2 linked regions of the Hahella sp. HNIBRBA332 genome follow. Each later gene encodes a partner of the first gene's protein in a complex. Links are inferred from orthologs where the notes say so. Each region holds a gene or a part of one and is shown in the gene's direction. Other genes may lie near its edges.

Evidence for each region. Proteins that work in one complex are often made in the same cells at the same time.
Region 2: the proteins of cgtA (region 1) and O5O45_RS06595 are in contact, whole or in part, in a crystal structure (PDB 8BFT), measured with the Escherichia coli proteins. The link is inferred for Hahella sp. HNIBRBA332 from one-to-one orthologs.

The regions. Positions count from the first base shown.
Region 1 is NZ_CP132203.1:6,840,676-6,848,630, forward strand. Bases 2,207-5,169 are described here. They hold cgtA (Obg family GTPase CgtA), read left to right. Parts: upstream 2,207-3,074; coding sequence 3,075-4,265; downstream 4,266-5,169. Other genes in these bases: rplU (50S ribosomal protein L21), read left to right, coding at 2,332-2,643; rpmA (50S ribosomal protein L27), read left to right, coding at 2,673-2,933; proB (glutamate 5-kinase), read left to right, coding at 4,291-5,169. Also shown: O5O45_RS30425 (WS/DGAT/MGAT family O-acyltransferase), read right to left, coding at 1-759; O5O45_RS30430 (polyprenyl synthetase family protein), read right to left, coding at 861-1,829; more of proB, read left to right, coding at 5,170-5,451; rpsT (30S ribosomal protein S20), read right to left, coding at 5,515-5,784; murein biosynthesis integral membrane protein MurJ, read left to right, coding at 6,039-7,607; ribF (bifunctional riboflavin kinase/FAD synthetase), read left to right, coding at 7,695-7,955. UniProt on the Escherichia coli protein: An essential GTPase which binds GTP, GDP and possibly (p)ppGpp with moderate affinity, with high nucleotide exchange rates and a fairly low GTP hydrolysis rate.
Region 2 is NZ_CP132203.1:1,414,879-1,420,313, reverse strand. The notes cover bases 1-2,939. They hold O5O45_RS06595 (glycosyl transferase family protein), read left to right. Parts: upstream 1-935; coding sequence 936-1,943; downstream 1,944-2,939. Other genes in these bases: metH (methionine synthase), read left to right, coding at 2,847-2,939; nfuA (Fe-S biogenesis protein NfuA), read right to left, coding at 2,033-2,611; O5O45_RS06600 (TusE/DsrC/DsvC family sulfur relay protein), read left to right, coding at 602-922; tusB (sulfurtransferase complex subunit TusB), read left to right, coding at 271-567; tusC (sulfurtransferase complex subunit TusC), read left to right, coding at 1-227. Also shown: more of metH, read left to right, coding at 2,940-5,435.

The DNA.
Region 1 (7,955 bases):
TGCGAAGTAGGCTAGGCTGCGTTCTTTTCCAATGGCGCGATTAAACGATGTGGGAGGCGCGCTGAAAAGGGCGGGTGGAAGCGCCAGTCTATGTAAACGTTGAATCAATAATGTATAGAATGCTGATGCCGCGGCGTCTTTAGCCATATTGGCAAGTCTGAATGGCGTGTTCAGGGCGGAGCCGTAGACGTTGCTGATCAGGCGTGTTTTGGACGGCAAAGGATTCGGGCTCCAGGCTTGTTGTGGCCCTCTTTTAGTTGGCTCAGGAGAAAAGTCGAGCAGGGCGCTCATCAGCTCTTCGCCCGTTGCGCCATTGATCACTGAATGATGGATCTTGACGACCAAGGCGCAGCAGGCGCGCTCTTTTGTGTCGTTTGGCCGGTAACCGCTTACCAGCGTTATCTCCCACAGCGGTCTCTCGCGGCTTAACGGCTCTGCGAGTATTGCCGAAGTGAGTTGGAGTAATTGTTCTTCCGTGCCAGGTGTTGGGAGATGGACGTTACGAAGATGATTATTTAGGTCAAAGTCTGGATCATCTACCCAGTAAGGGTGGTCCAGTTTTAACGGCACCTCCACAAGACGCTGCCTGAATTGTCTGGCGGCAGGCAGGCGGGACTCAATGTGCTGGTGAAACGCCTCGAAGCTCAGCTTTCTGTTTTGTTCTGAGCAGTCAAGGACATACACGCCGCCGATATGCATGGGGGCGTTCTCTGTTTCCAGATAAAGGAAGGACGCATCCAGTTCGCTTAGCTGCTGCATATCCGCTTAATATCCAGTAATGGCGTACTGCTCACTTTAACAGTACGGCGCAGTCCGCGATAGCGGGTTGTTTTCGCTTGTCCTAATATTCTCGTTTGAGCTTATTTGGTGCGGTTTACTGCTATTTTGGTCAAAGCAAATAACGCATCTCGATATACCGAGGGAGCTAGCCGTTCGAGTCTTGCTGCGGCTCGGTCTGCGTACTCTTTCGCAAGCTTGACGGTATAATCCAGAGCCCCGGATTCCCTGACCGCGCTCATTACCGCATCCAGTTGCTCTAATCCGCCTTCTCTAATTGCTTTTCGGATCAGTTTTCTTTGTGCGTCATCGCCTTGTTGCTGTGCGTAAAGTAGTGGCAGGGTAGGCTTACCTTCAGCTAAGTCGTCGCCTACATTTTTGCCCATTTCCGCTGCGTTACCCTGATAGTCCAGAACATCGTCGATCAGCTGGAATGCAATACCGAGCTCCAGGCCAAATTCCTTCATGTCTGAGGTCGTTTCGGCACTAGCCTGACAAAGTATTGCTGCGCTATGTGAAGCGGCTTCGAATAGCATGGCTGTTTTGGCGGTGATCACTTCCATGTATTGTGCTTCAGTGATATCGGGGTTTTTACAGTTGGTCAGCTGTAATACTTCTCCCTCGGCAATAACATTTGTAGCGTTGGCCAATACCGCCATCACGTCCATGTCACGCAGCTCCACCATCATTTGAAATGCCCGGGAATAGAGAAAGTCACCGACCAGAACGCTGGGGGCGTTACCCCATTTCGCATTGGCGGTGTCTCGCCCGCGGCGTAGGTCTGACGTGTCCACAACATCGTCATGCAGCAGTGTCGCAGTGTGTAGAAACTCAATGATTGCAGCCAATTTCAGATAGTGCTTTGAGTTGGCGTTTAGAGCATTGCTGACCAGTAAGACCAGAAGGGGGCGCAGTCGCTTTCCGCCAGAGTCGATGATGTATTGGCCAATCTTTTCCACAAGTGGAACATTGGAGAAAAGCTGATTTTTTATGAGCCCGTCGACGGACAGAAAGTCTTCGTTAACGGCTGCGTAAATAGTTTCTGCCTGCATGCTTGAATGTTCACCGGAAGGCTATGCGCCCGCTATCGGATGTCCGGCGCTGTCGCCGGCCGGTTCGCATATAATGCGGCCGATTAAGTGATTACCGATGGGAGCGTGAGTGTCGACACTGGGTTTGGCACCCTACGGGAGAGGAATGCTAGGGGGGAAGTCCCTGCTGTGTCAAGGTTTTGCGGGCAATTATAGGGCGCTTGGCCCGGATGAAACAGGATTCTCTCCCAAGCCTCGGAGTAGCGTGAGCCTATCTATAAACTTAGTTGCTCAATCTTTCTGCATTTTGTATAATCTTGCGCCCGCAAAAACCATTCCCTGTCATAGGGTCACCAAAGAGTTTCCCCTGGCAACAGGCGCTGCGGCGGTTTGCCCGTTCAGTTTTCTGGCGGAGCCGGTATTAAGTAATGGTGGTGCATGGACTTCCTGCAGGCCTGATGAATGACTTAAGAAGACAGGCGGCGAAGTTCATATTTAACCCGTGTGATTGGAGATTTATCTCATGTACGCAGTTATCGTGAGTGGCGGTAAGCAACATCGCGTAAAAGAAGGCGAGCGTCTTAAGCTGGAAAAAATTGAAGTTGAAACCGGTGGTGTTGTTGAGTTCGACAAAGTGCTGCTTGTCGCCAACGGAGACGATGTTAAAGTAGGCGCTCCTGTTGTTGAAGGCGCTAAAGTGACTGCAGAAGTTGTAGCTCACGGCCGTCACAAGAAGGTCAACATCATTAAGTTCAGACGTCGTAAGCACCATATGAAGCGTATGGGGCACCGTCAGTGGTTTACTGAAGTTAAGATCACCGGAATTTCCGGCTGATACGGCAACTAATCTAGAGGAGTAATAACATGGCTCACAAGAAGGCGGCGGGTAGTAGCCGTAACGGTCGCGATTCAGAATCCAAACGACTTGGCGTCAAGCGCTTTGGCGGTCAATTCGTTAAGGCTGGCAACATTCTGGTTCGTCAGCGTGGCACAGAGTTCCATCCAGGTGAGAATGTAGGTTGTGGCCGCGACCACACTCTATTCGCCAAGCAAGATGGCTTTGTTAAGTTCAACGTTGGTGGCCCGTTAAACCGCAGAACAGTCAGTATTGTCGCTGCGGAATAAGGCTGGCCCGTAACGTTAAAAAGCTCCGCAGATGCGGAGCTTTTTTGTTTGCGCCGCACTTGCGCAAACCTTGTGTTATAAAGATGTTGGTAATAGCTGGCTTTAAACGTCGGCGAAATTGCAATTGTTGGGAGAAAAGGCATGAAATTCGTTGATGAGGCCACAATTTACGTGGAAGCAGGTAAAGGTGGAAATGGCTGTTTGAGCTTTCGTCGCGAAAAGTATGTGCCGAAGGGCGGGCCGGATGGCGGCGATGGTGGTGACGGCGGATCTGTCATTCTGGAGGCGGACGAGTCTATTAATACGCTCATTGACTATCGCTATACGCGTAAGTTTAAGGCGGCGAATGGCGAGAGCGGTCGCGGAGGCAACTGTACTGGCGCCAGTGGCGCTGATCTGGTGCTGAAAGTCCCTGTGGGAACAACTATTATCGATACGGATATTGATGAGGTGCTTGGCGATTTAGTGGAAGTCGGACAGCAAATTAAAGTGGCGCAAGGAGGCTTTCATGGTTTGGGTAATACCCGCTATAAGTCCAGTGTTAATCAGGCTCCTCGCCAAACCAAACCAGGGCAGCCTGGGGAGTCGAGAAATATCCGACTTGAGCTAAAGGTGTTGGCCGATGTGGGGTTGCTTGGTTTGCCCAATGCGGGTAAATCGACGCTGATTCGTGGTATCTCCTCCGCCAAACCCAAAGTGGCGGACTATCCTTTCACGACTCTGGTTCCCAATCTTGGCGTTGTGCGCGTGCAGGCGCACCGTAGCTTTGTTGTGGCTGATATTCCAGGATTGATTGAGGGGGCGGCTGATGGCGCAGGGTTAGGTATACGTTTTCTTAAGCATTTGGTTCGTACTCGCCTCCTGTTGCATGTGGTGGACGTATCTCCGCTGGATGAGTCGGATCCGGTCGAGTCGGCGGTAAAAATTGTGGCGGAACTGGAAAAGTTCAGTCCGGCGTTGGCTGCTCGCGATAGGTGGTTGGTGCTCAACAAAACGGATTTGTTGGCGGAGGATGAGAAAGACGCAATTTGCGCTGATATTTTGAAGCGTTTGAATTGGTCTGGCCCTAGCTATGAGATTTCTGCTTTGGCGGGCGAGGGCTTACCGCGTCTTTGTCAGGATATTATGACCTGGATTGAGCGAAGGGCTGAGGAAGAGCGTGATGACCCTGATGTGGCGGAGGCGGATCGCCTGAATCGTGAGCAAATGGATCAGGAAGTTCGTGAGCGCATTCAGTTTCTGAATGAGCAGCGTCGCCAGGCGAGAAAGAAGGCGAAGGAATCTGATGGCGATGATGATGACGAAGATGTTGAAGTTTTTTATGCGCCTTAACGGGATCTATGGGGTTGTGTGAATTATGTCGGTCAGGCTGCAACTAGGACAATTAAACGAATCGCAGGCGCGAGCGCGTCTGCGGGAAACCCGTCGCTGGGTGATTAAAATCGGCAGCGCATTGCTGACAAATGATGGTCGCGGGTTGGCCTTGGACGCAATGGGGCTGTGGGTGGATCAGTTGGCGGCTTTACGCAAAGATGGTGTAGAAGTGGTCGTTGTCTCTTCTGGCGCGGTGGCGGAAGGGATGAGTCGCTTAGGGTGGAAGGAGCGTCCAAAATTACTGGACGAACTGCAAGCTGCAGCCGCAGTGGGGCAAATGGGGCTGGTTCAGGCGTGGGAGGCGCAATTTAAGCGTCATAATATGCAGACCGCCCAAATCCTTTTGACTCATGAAGATTTGTCCGACCGCAAGCGCTACCTGAATGCTCGGGGAGCGTTATGTACCTTAATTGATATGGGGGTGGCTCCTATTATCAATGAAAACGATACGGTGGTGACGGATGAGATTCGCTTTGGCGATAACGATACGCTAGCTGCCTTGGTTGCGAATCTGGTCGAGGCTGACCATTTGATTATTTTGACGGATCAGTCGGGCTTGTTTGATAAGGATCCTCGCTCCAATGCCGATGCTAGCTTGGTGGGAGTGGCCAAGGCTAATGACGCGGCCTTGGATAGTATGGCTTCTGGTAGCTCTGGGGCTTTGGGTCGGGGCGGAATGTTCACCAAACTGCGCGCCTCGCGTTTGGCGAGTCGCTCGGGGGCTGCGACAGTTATTGTGGGTGGGCGCATCGATTCGGTGCTTACCCGTTTGCGTAATGGGGATGAGCTGGGGACGCTTCTGCTTCCTGACCAAGAGCGCTGGGTTGCGCGTAAGCAGTGGCTTGCCGGACATCTCAAAACCCGGGGGCGTCTAGTGCTGGATGATGGCGCCGTGCGCGTGCTGACGCAGCAGGGGCGGAGCTTGCTGCCTGTTGGAGTCAAGTCTGTGGATGGCGGCTTTCAGCGCGGAGAGATGGTGAGTTGTTATGATTTGCAGGGTAATGAGGTCGCCAGAGGGTTGGTGAACTACGATGCGGATGAAGCGGTGCGAATTGTTGGCGTTGCTTCTGAGAAAATTGAATCTATTCTAGGCTATATCAATGAACCAGAGTTAATACATCGAGATAACTTAGTTTTATTGTAGTTTTTCCTGGAAAGCAGACAATAAAAAACCGACCTAAGCCGGTTTTTTATTGTTCAGAAGAACTTAGCTAGCCTTCAGCGCCTTAATTTTGGCGTTTAGACGGCTCTTGGTGCGAGCAGCTTTGTTCTTGCTGAAAATGCCTTTGTTGACCATGGAGTCAATGATCGGCGCTGCAGTAGTTAATGCTTGGGTTGCGCCGTCATAGCTGCCTTGCTCGATCTGGGCGCTAACTTTCTTGATGTATGTGCGTACCATGGAGCGCAGGCTCATGTTATGAGCGCGGCGTTTTACTTGCTGCCTGGCGCGCTTCTTGGATGAAGGATTGTTCGCCACCTTGAAACTCCTCAATAATCGAATGCTGTCGGTTGGTGTCGCCGAAATAAATGACGCGGAAATATGCCGCTTTCGTGGTCATTTGTCAACGATTATGGCAAAAAAAATGATTGTTTTTCATTCAACGCAAGCGTGGCGCCCGAGTGATCTATTTTTCCGCTAACTCTCACATGATAGGATGTGCCGCCTGTCAATAAAGGGGCTTTCGTCCGCCTCTCAACGCTATTCTCAATTTTCCTAGGTATGAATGATTTGTGAGCGCAGCAGATACGCATAAAGAAAAGCCTACTCCGTCATTATTGAGGTCCAGTGGCTTGGTCGGAGTGATGACCATGCTTTCCAGGGTGTTAGGCTTGGCTCGGGACATTGTAATCGCCAACTTTTTTGGCGCGGGCGCTGGGGCTGATGCTTTTTTTGTGGCGTTTAAAATTCCAAACTTTATGCGCCGCTTGTTTGCAGAAGGCGCCTTTTCGCAAGCTTTTGTTCCGGTGTTGTCGGAATATCGTACGAAGCAGTCGCCGGTTGCGGTGAAAACGCTTGTGGATAATGTCTCCGGTACGCTGGGGGTGGTTTTATTGATCATTACTGTTCTGGCTGTAGTGGCGGCTCCACTCTTGGCGGCATTATTCGCTCCGGGCTTCCTGGATAATAATGATAAGTTTGCGCTTACAGTGGAAATGCTGCGTCTGACATTTCCTTATCTGCTGCTTATTTCAATGACGGCGTTTGCGGGAGCAATATTAAATAGCTACGACTATTTTGCTGTTCCGGCATTTACTCCCGTGCTGCTGAATCTATCATTGATTGGCGCGGCATTTTTGATCACGCCATATATGGACGAGCCAGTGATGGCTTTAGCTTGGGGCGTATTAATTGCTGGTATGGCTCAATTGCTGTTCCAACTTCCTTTTCTCTCTCGCTTGCAGTTGCTTCCCAAGCCCAAGGTGGATAGAAAGCATGAGGGAGTCCGCAGAATTTTGCGATTGATGACGCCAGCCATGTTTGGCGTGTCAGTAAGCCAGATAAACCTTCTCCTGGACACCATCCTGGCCTCTTTTCTGGTGACGGGGAGTGTTTCCTGGCTGTATTACTCTGATCGCTTATCGGAGCTGCCTTTAGGTGTTTTTGGAATCGCGATTGCGACTGTGATCTTGCCCAGTCTGTCGCGAAAACATGCGGCAGATAACGCCAAAGACTTCTCCGCCACCCTTGATTGGGCGATACGAGCGGTGCTTTTGATTGGCCTGCCTGCTGCGGTGGCTCTAATGACGCTTGCGCAGCCTATGATTGCTACGTTGTTCCAGCATGGGGCGCTGACTGACTTCGATGTGAGAATGTCTGCGCAAAGCTTGCAGGCGTATTCTCTCGGCTTAACTTTTTTTATGTTGGTGAAAGTTCTGGCGCCAGGCTACTTCTCACGGCAGGACACTAGAACGCCTGTAAAGATAGGGATTGCGGCGATGATCGCTAATATGGTGTTCAATCTCGCATTGATTTACCCCATGGCGCACGCGGGTTTGGCTCTGGCGACGTCTTTATCGGCAGCGTTAAATGCTGGTCTGCTATGGCGCGGACTGGTGAAAGCCGGCGTACTCCAGCACCAATCTGGTTGGAGAGTGTTCTTGTTGCGTCTTGTGGGCGCCAATGTCGTGATGGCGCTGGTTCTCGTGGCATTATTGCCTGCTGAGGGTTTCTGGTTTTCGGCGAATACTGCGACGCGTGCGTTTTGGTTGTTGGGAATATGCTGCGCAGGCGGGTTGAGTTATTTCGCGTCTCTTTATGTGTTTGGCGTTCGGCCCCGCCAGTTTTTTATGCGCGGATAAAGGCCTTGCTTCAAATGAGACCTCATAGATTGGGCAGCCGGCGCCACATGCTTTATAATCGCGCTTTTGCATGGCCGCTGTAGACGCATGAAACTGATTCGGGGACTGCACAACTTAAAACCATTCGCCTCTGGCTGCGTGGCGACTATTGGAAACTTTGATGGCGTGCATATTGGTCACCAAGTCATAATCAGTCAACTACAGTCCAGGGCTGAAAGCATGGGCGTTCCCGCCGTCGTCATGGTGTTTGAGCCACAACCGCGGGAATTTTTTGAGAAGTTGGACGCCCCCCCGCGCTTGATGCGGTTCCGTGAGAAATTGGATGCCATCGCCGCCCTAAATGTGGAT
Region 2 (5,435 bases), 5.4 Mb from region 1 along the record:
TTTTCCAATTGTCGAAAAACATCGACCCAACCCCAATCGCCATGAAAAATCATGCGAAAGGGTTCAAAGCCTTGCCTATTTATGGCGTAGAAAAGGTCTTTGTCTCCGTCGAGGCCTTAGATAAGTTCGCCCTCAGCATAGATGATCTGAGCATGCCCGTTGAAACCCTGGAGATCAGCGCCATTAAAGAAAAAATGGCGATGGCGGACCATATATTCAGCTTTTAAAACGTCTTTTTTCAACCCACTAATTCATCATTACTCATACGCCATGGTGTTACATATATTCAATAAAGGCATTCGCAATCGCGAGCTGCTTAAAACCTGCGCTGAAATGACAGGCCCCAATGACAGTCTGCTTTTAATTGAAGACGGCGTAATATGGGCCAAGGAACATAAAGAGAACTCATTGCTGCTGGGACTCCTTGATGCAGGCGTCAAAGTGTATGCGCTCAAGGAAGATCTGACCGCGCGAGGCATCACCGCCGCAGACGCCATTGCAATAGCGGACTACGCACAGTTCGTCGAATTGACCGAGCGCCACCCTCGCAGCGTTTCCTGGTTCTAAAGCCATATCGCAAACAAAAAGCGGAAGCTATTCCATGACGTTACAGGACCTCCCCCTGGATAAAGACGGCTTTCTGGTCAATCTGAACGACTGGAGCCCCACTATCGCAGAAGAAATCGCCGCACACGAGAATATCGCACTGACTCCCGAGCATTGGGAAATCATAGATCTGGTGCGGGAGTTTTATGATGAATTCGGCCTGTCCCCGGTCAATCGCGTTCTGGTGAAAACCACAGGGGCCAAACTGGGCCAGGACAAAGGCAACAGCATTTATCTGATGCAACTGTTTCCCGGCGGCCCCGCCAAAATTGCCTGCAAAATCGCCGGCCTCCCCAAGCCGAACAACTGCCTGTAAACAAGGAAAACCTATGCTGAATGAAAAGTTTCCCAAAGAAAGCAACGAACACGCTTTCGCTCCTTTTATCAGGGCATTAGGTAAAGGTAAAAAGGGCTCTCGCTCACTGACCCGTGAAGAAGCGCGCGCCGCCATGGGAATGATTCTGGACGGCGATACGCTGGACCTGCAGCTTGGCGCGTTTCTTATGCTGTTGCGGGTGAAAGAAGAAACGCCGGAGGAATTGGCTGGATTTGTGGAAGCGGCGCAGGCCAGATTTAACGCCCCCAAACTCAAGGTGGATATTGACTGGAGTTCCTACGCAGGCAAGAAGCGTCACCAACCTTGGTTTCTGTTCGCCGCCCTATTACTGAGCCAAAACGGTTATCGCATTTTTATGCATGGCTCTGAGGGCCATACGCAGGGACGCCTTTACACTCGTTCGGTGGTTGAAACCCTGGGCCTGCCCGTGGCGGCCAACTGGCATGACGCCGAAAGAGCCCTTGAGGACAGCCACTTCGTATATATGCCACTGCAAAGCTTTTCTCCCCGTTTGCACGACATTATTCAGATGCGCTCAATTTTAGGCCTGCGCTCTCCCGTGCATTCCATGGCGCGCCTGCTGAACCCCCTTCATGCCCCTCTCGTCATGCAGGGCATCTTCCACCCGCCCTACAATCCTATACACCAGCTCAGCGCCAACCTGTTGCAATACCCCACCGCCGTCGTTATCAAGGGCGAAGGAGGTGAAGTCGAACGCAACCCGGACGCCCAATGTGTGGCGCATGTCAGCCGCCAGGGCGAAACCTTCGAAGAAACCTGGCCGCCTTTATTTGCGCAACGTCATCTCAAAGCAGAAGAGCTCTCCATTGAACACATGCTTAATGTGTGGCGAGGAGTTGATGAAGATGAGTATGCAGAGGCCGCGGCGATCAGCACCCTGGCATTGGCGTTGAAATATATTGGAAATAGCCAGTCTCAACAGGAAGCGCTGGAAACCGCCACAGAATGGTGGCGCAAGCGGGATAAACAACGATTCTGAGGATACAGAAATAGAAAGGGCGAACCATGTTCGCCCTTATTTCATTTGTGCTCTATGGCTTGGCCAAGCCTGCACTCTTACCAGAACGCTTAAGAGTAGTAAGCGTTGTCCGTGACCGTATGGTCAGTGGCGTCACGAACGCCTTTCAACTCTGGAATTTTCGTCAACAGCGTTTTCTCAACGCCTTGCTTCAGGGTGAAATCCACCGCCGAACACCCCTGACAACCGCCGCCGAACTTGAGTACGGCGATATCGTCAACCACTTCCACCAGAGACACTTCGCCGCCATGGGAGGCCAGTCCAGGGTTAATTTCGGTATACAGGATGTAATTGATACGATCAGGCAACGGAGAGCTTTCGTCCACCTTGGGCATTTTGGCGTTGGGCGCCTTAATGGTGAGCTGGCCGCCCATGCGTTCGGTGTTGAAGTCAACGAAAGCTTCTTCCAGGTATGGCAGGCTGTTTTTATCCAGATACAGGGTAAAAGCGTCAAACTCGACTTTTTCATCATCCTTTATGATCTCTTCCGGCTTACAGTACGCCAGACAAGTTTCCGCATACTTGGTGCCTGGCTGCGTCACGAACATGCGCACGCCCATGCCCTCGGTTTTTTGCTTTTCCAGTAATTGCGCGAGGTAGTCGCGAGCCGATTCTGTGACTGTTACCATTCCTAAATAGCCCCAAAGGTGATTGATGCTGTGAATTGTAGAGCAAAAGCCTCGTTGGTTAAAGCCTTAGCAAATTAGTAGGATTTAGCTGAAGCGCGCTTTACCTATACCCCCACATCGGTCTCCGCAATACTGCAAAAGGCTTCTTAGCCCTAGGCAAACAGGGCATCTTATGGCTTAATCTGCTAATATTCTCCCCCTTTAGAATCATAATGACTACGGCTAGGTTTTTCACATGCTGACGCGGATCCAACGAGTAGAAGCCCTTAATGACTCCCTGAAAAAACGGATATTGATATTGGACGGCGCCATGGGAACCATGATTCAGCGCTACAAACTGGAGGAAGCCGATTATCGAGGCGAACGATTCAAGGACTTTCACCGCGATATCAAAGGCAATAACGATCTTTTGTGTCTGACCCAGCCGCACATTATCAAAGCCATTCACAAAGCCTATCTGGACGCTGGCGCCGACATTATTGAAACCAACAGTTTCAACGCCACCTGGGTATCCCAAGCCGAATACGGACTGGAAGATATTGTTTACGAGCTGAATGTCGCCAGCGCCAAGGTCGCCCGTGAAGCGGCGGCCGAGAAAACCGCGGAAACCCCGGACACCCCACGTTTCGTGGCCGGCGTGTTAGGCCCAACCTCCCGCACCGCCTCCATTTCGCCTGACGTTAACAATCCCGGATATCGCAATGTTGATTTCCAGACTCTGGTCGACAATTACTACGAAGCCACCAAAGGTTTGGTCGATGGCGGCAGCGACATCATCCTGATCGAAACCATTTTCGATACACTGAACGCCAAGGCCTGCATATACGCCGTTCAGCAATACTTTATCGACCACAATATCGAACTGCCGATAATGATTTCCGGCACGATCACCGACGCCTCAGGGCGGACGCTGTCTGGACAGACGGCAGAGGCATTCTGGAATTCCGTGGCGCATTCAAGGCCCATCAGCATTGGCCTGAACTGTGCGCTGGGGGCGGACGCCCTGCGTCCTTATGTGGAAGAACTGTCCAACCGCGCCACTACTTATATCAGCGCCCACCCTAACGCCGGTTTGCCCAACGAATTCGGAGAGTACGATCAAACGCCGGAAGAAATGGCGGCCATTGTCGAAGGTTTCGCCCAAGATGGTTTTGTGAACATCATTGGCGGCTGTTGCGGCACCACGCCCGACCACATTGCCGCGATTAAAAAGGCGGTAGATAAGCACGCGCCACGGACCATTCCCAACATCAAACCACGTCTACGCCTTTCAGGGCTGGAGCCTTTTACGCTCACAGATGAAATCCGTTTCGTAAACGTAGGCGAACGCACCAACGTTACTGGCTCCCGCCGCTTTCTGCGTCTGATCAAAGAAGAGAGTTACGAAGAAGCGCTTGATGTGGCCCGCGATCAAGTGGAAAACGGCGCTCAGGTCATCGACATCAACATGGATGAAGGCATGTTGGAGTCGGCGGATGCAATGAAAGTCTTCCTGAACCTGATCGCTTCTGAACCTGATATTTCCAAGGTTCCCATTATGGTGGACTCATCAAAATGGGAAGTCATCGAAGCGGGTCTGCGCTGCATTCAAGGTAAAGCTGTGGTGAACTCCATCAGCTTGAAAGAAGGCGAAGAGGACTTTATCGCCAAAGCGAAATCGTGCATGCGCTACGGCGCAGCAGTGGTCGTCATGGCGTTCGACGAAGCAGGCCAGGCTGACACCTACGAGCGCAAAACGGAGATCTGCAAACGCAGCTACGATATTCTGGTTGGACTGGGCTATCCGCCACAGGACATCATTTTCGACCCGAATATTTTCGCCATCGCCACAGGGATTGAAGAGCACAACAACTACGCCGTGGACTTCATCCAAGCCACCCGCTGGATTCGCGAGAACCTGCCCTACGCCAACATCTCCGGGGGCGTCAGCAACGTTTCCTTCTCCTTCCGCGGCAATGACACCGTGCGCGAGGCGATTCACTCGGTATTCCTGTTCCACGCCATCAACGCCGGCATGAACATGGGTATCGTCAACCCGGCGCAATTGGTCATTTACGATGAGATTCCCGCCGAACTCAAAGAGCTGGTGGAAGACGTCGTTCTGAACAAGCACCCCGACGCCACAGAACGCCTGCTGGAAGCCGCTGAGCGCTACCGCAGCACAGGCGAGAAAAAGCAGGAAGAGAGCCAGGAGTGGCGCTCCTGGCCTGTCACCAAACGCCTTGAACACGCGTTGGTGAAAGGCGTGAACGCTTATATCCTCGAAGACACGGAAGAAGCGCGACTGGCGGCGGCGCGCCCTATCGAAGTTATCGAAGGTCCGCTGATGGACGGCATGAATGTCGTCGGCGACTTGTTCGGCTCCGGCAAAATGTTCCTGCCCCAGGTAGTGAAAAGCGCCCGCGTCATGAAGCAGGCGGTGGCGCACTTGATCCCGTACATTGAACAGGAAAAAGACGCCAAGGAGAAAGCCAAAGGTCGCATCCTGATGGCCACGGTCAAGGGCGATGTGCACGACATTGGCAAGAATATCGTTGGCGTTGTACTGCAATGTAATAACTATGAAGTTATCGACCTGGGCGTCATGGTCCCCTGTGAGAAAATACTGCAGGTGGCCAAAGAGGAAAATGTAGACATTATTGGTCTCAGCGGCCTGATCACACCGTCACTGGATGAAATGGTGCATGTCGCGCGCGAAATGCAGCGCCTTAACTTCAATATTCCTCTGATGATCGGCGGCGCCACCACCTCCAAGGCGCACACCGCCGTCAAAATTGAGCCGGAATACAAGAACGACGTGACCGTTTACGTCACCGACGCCTCC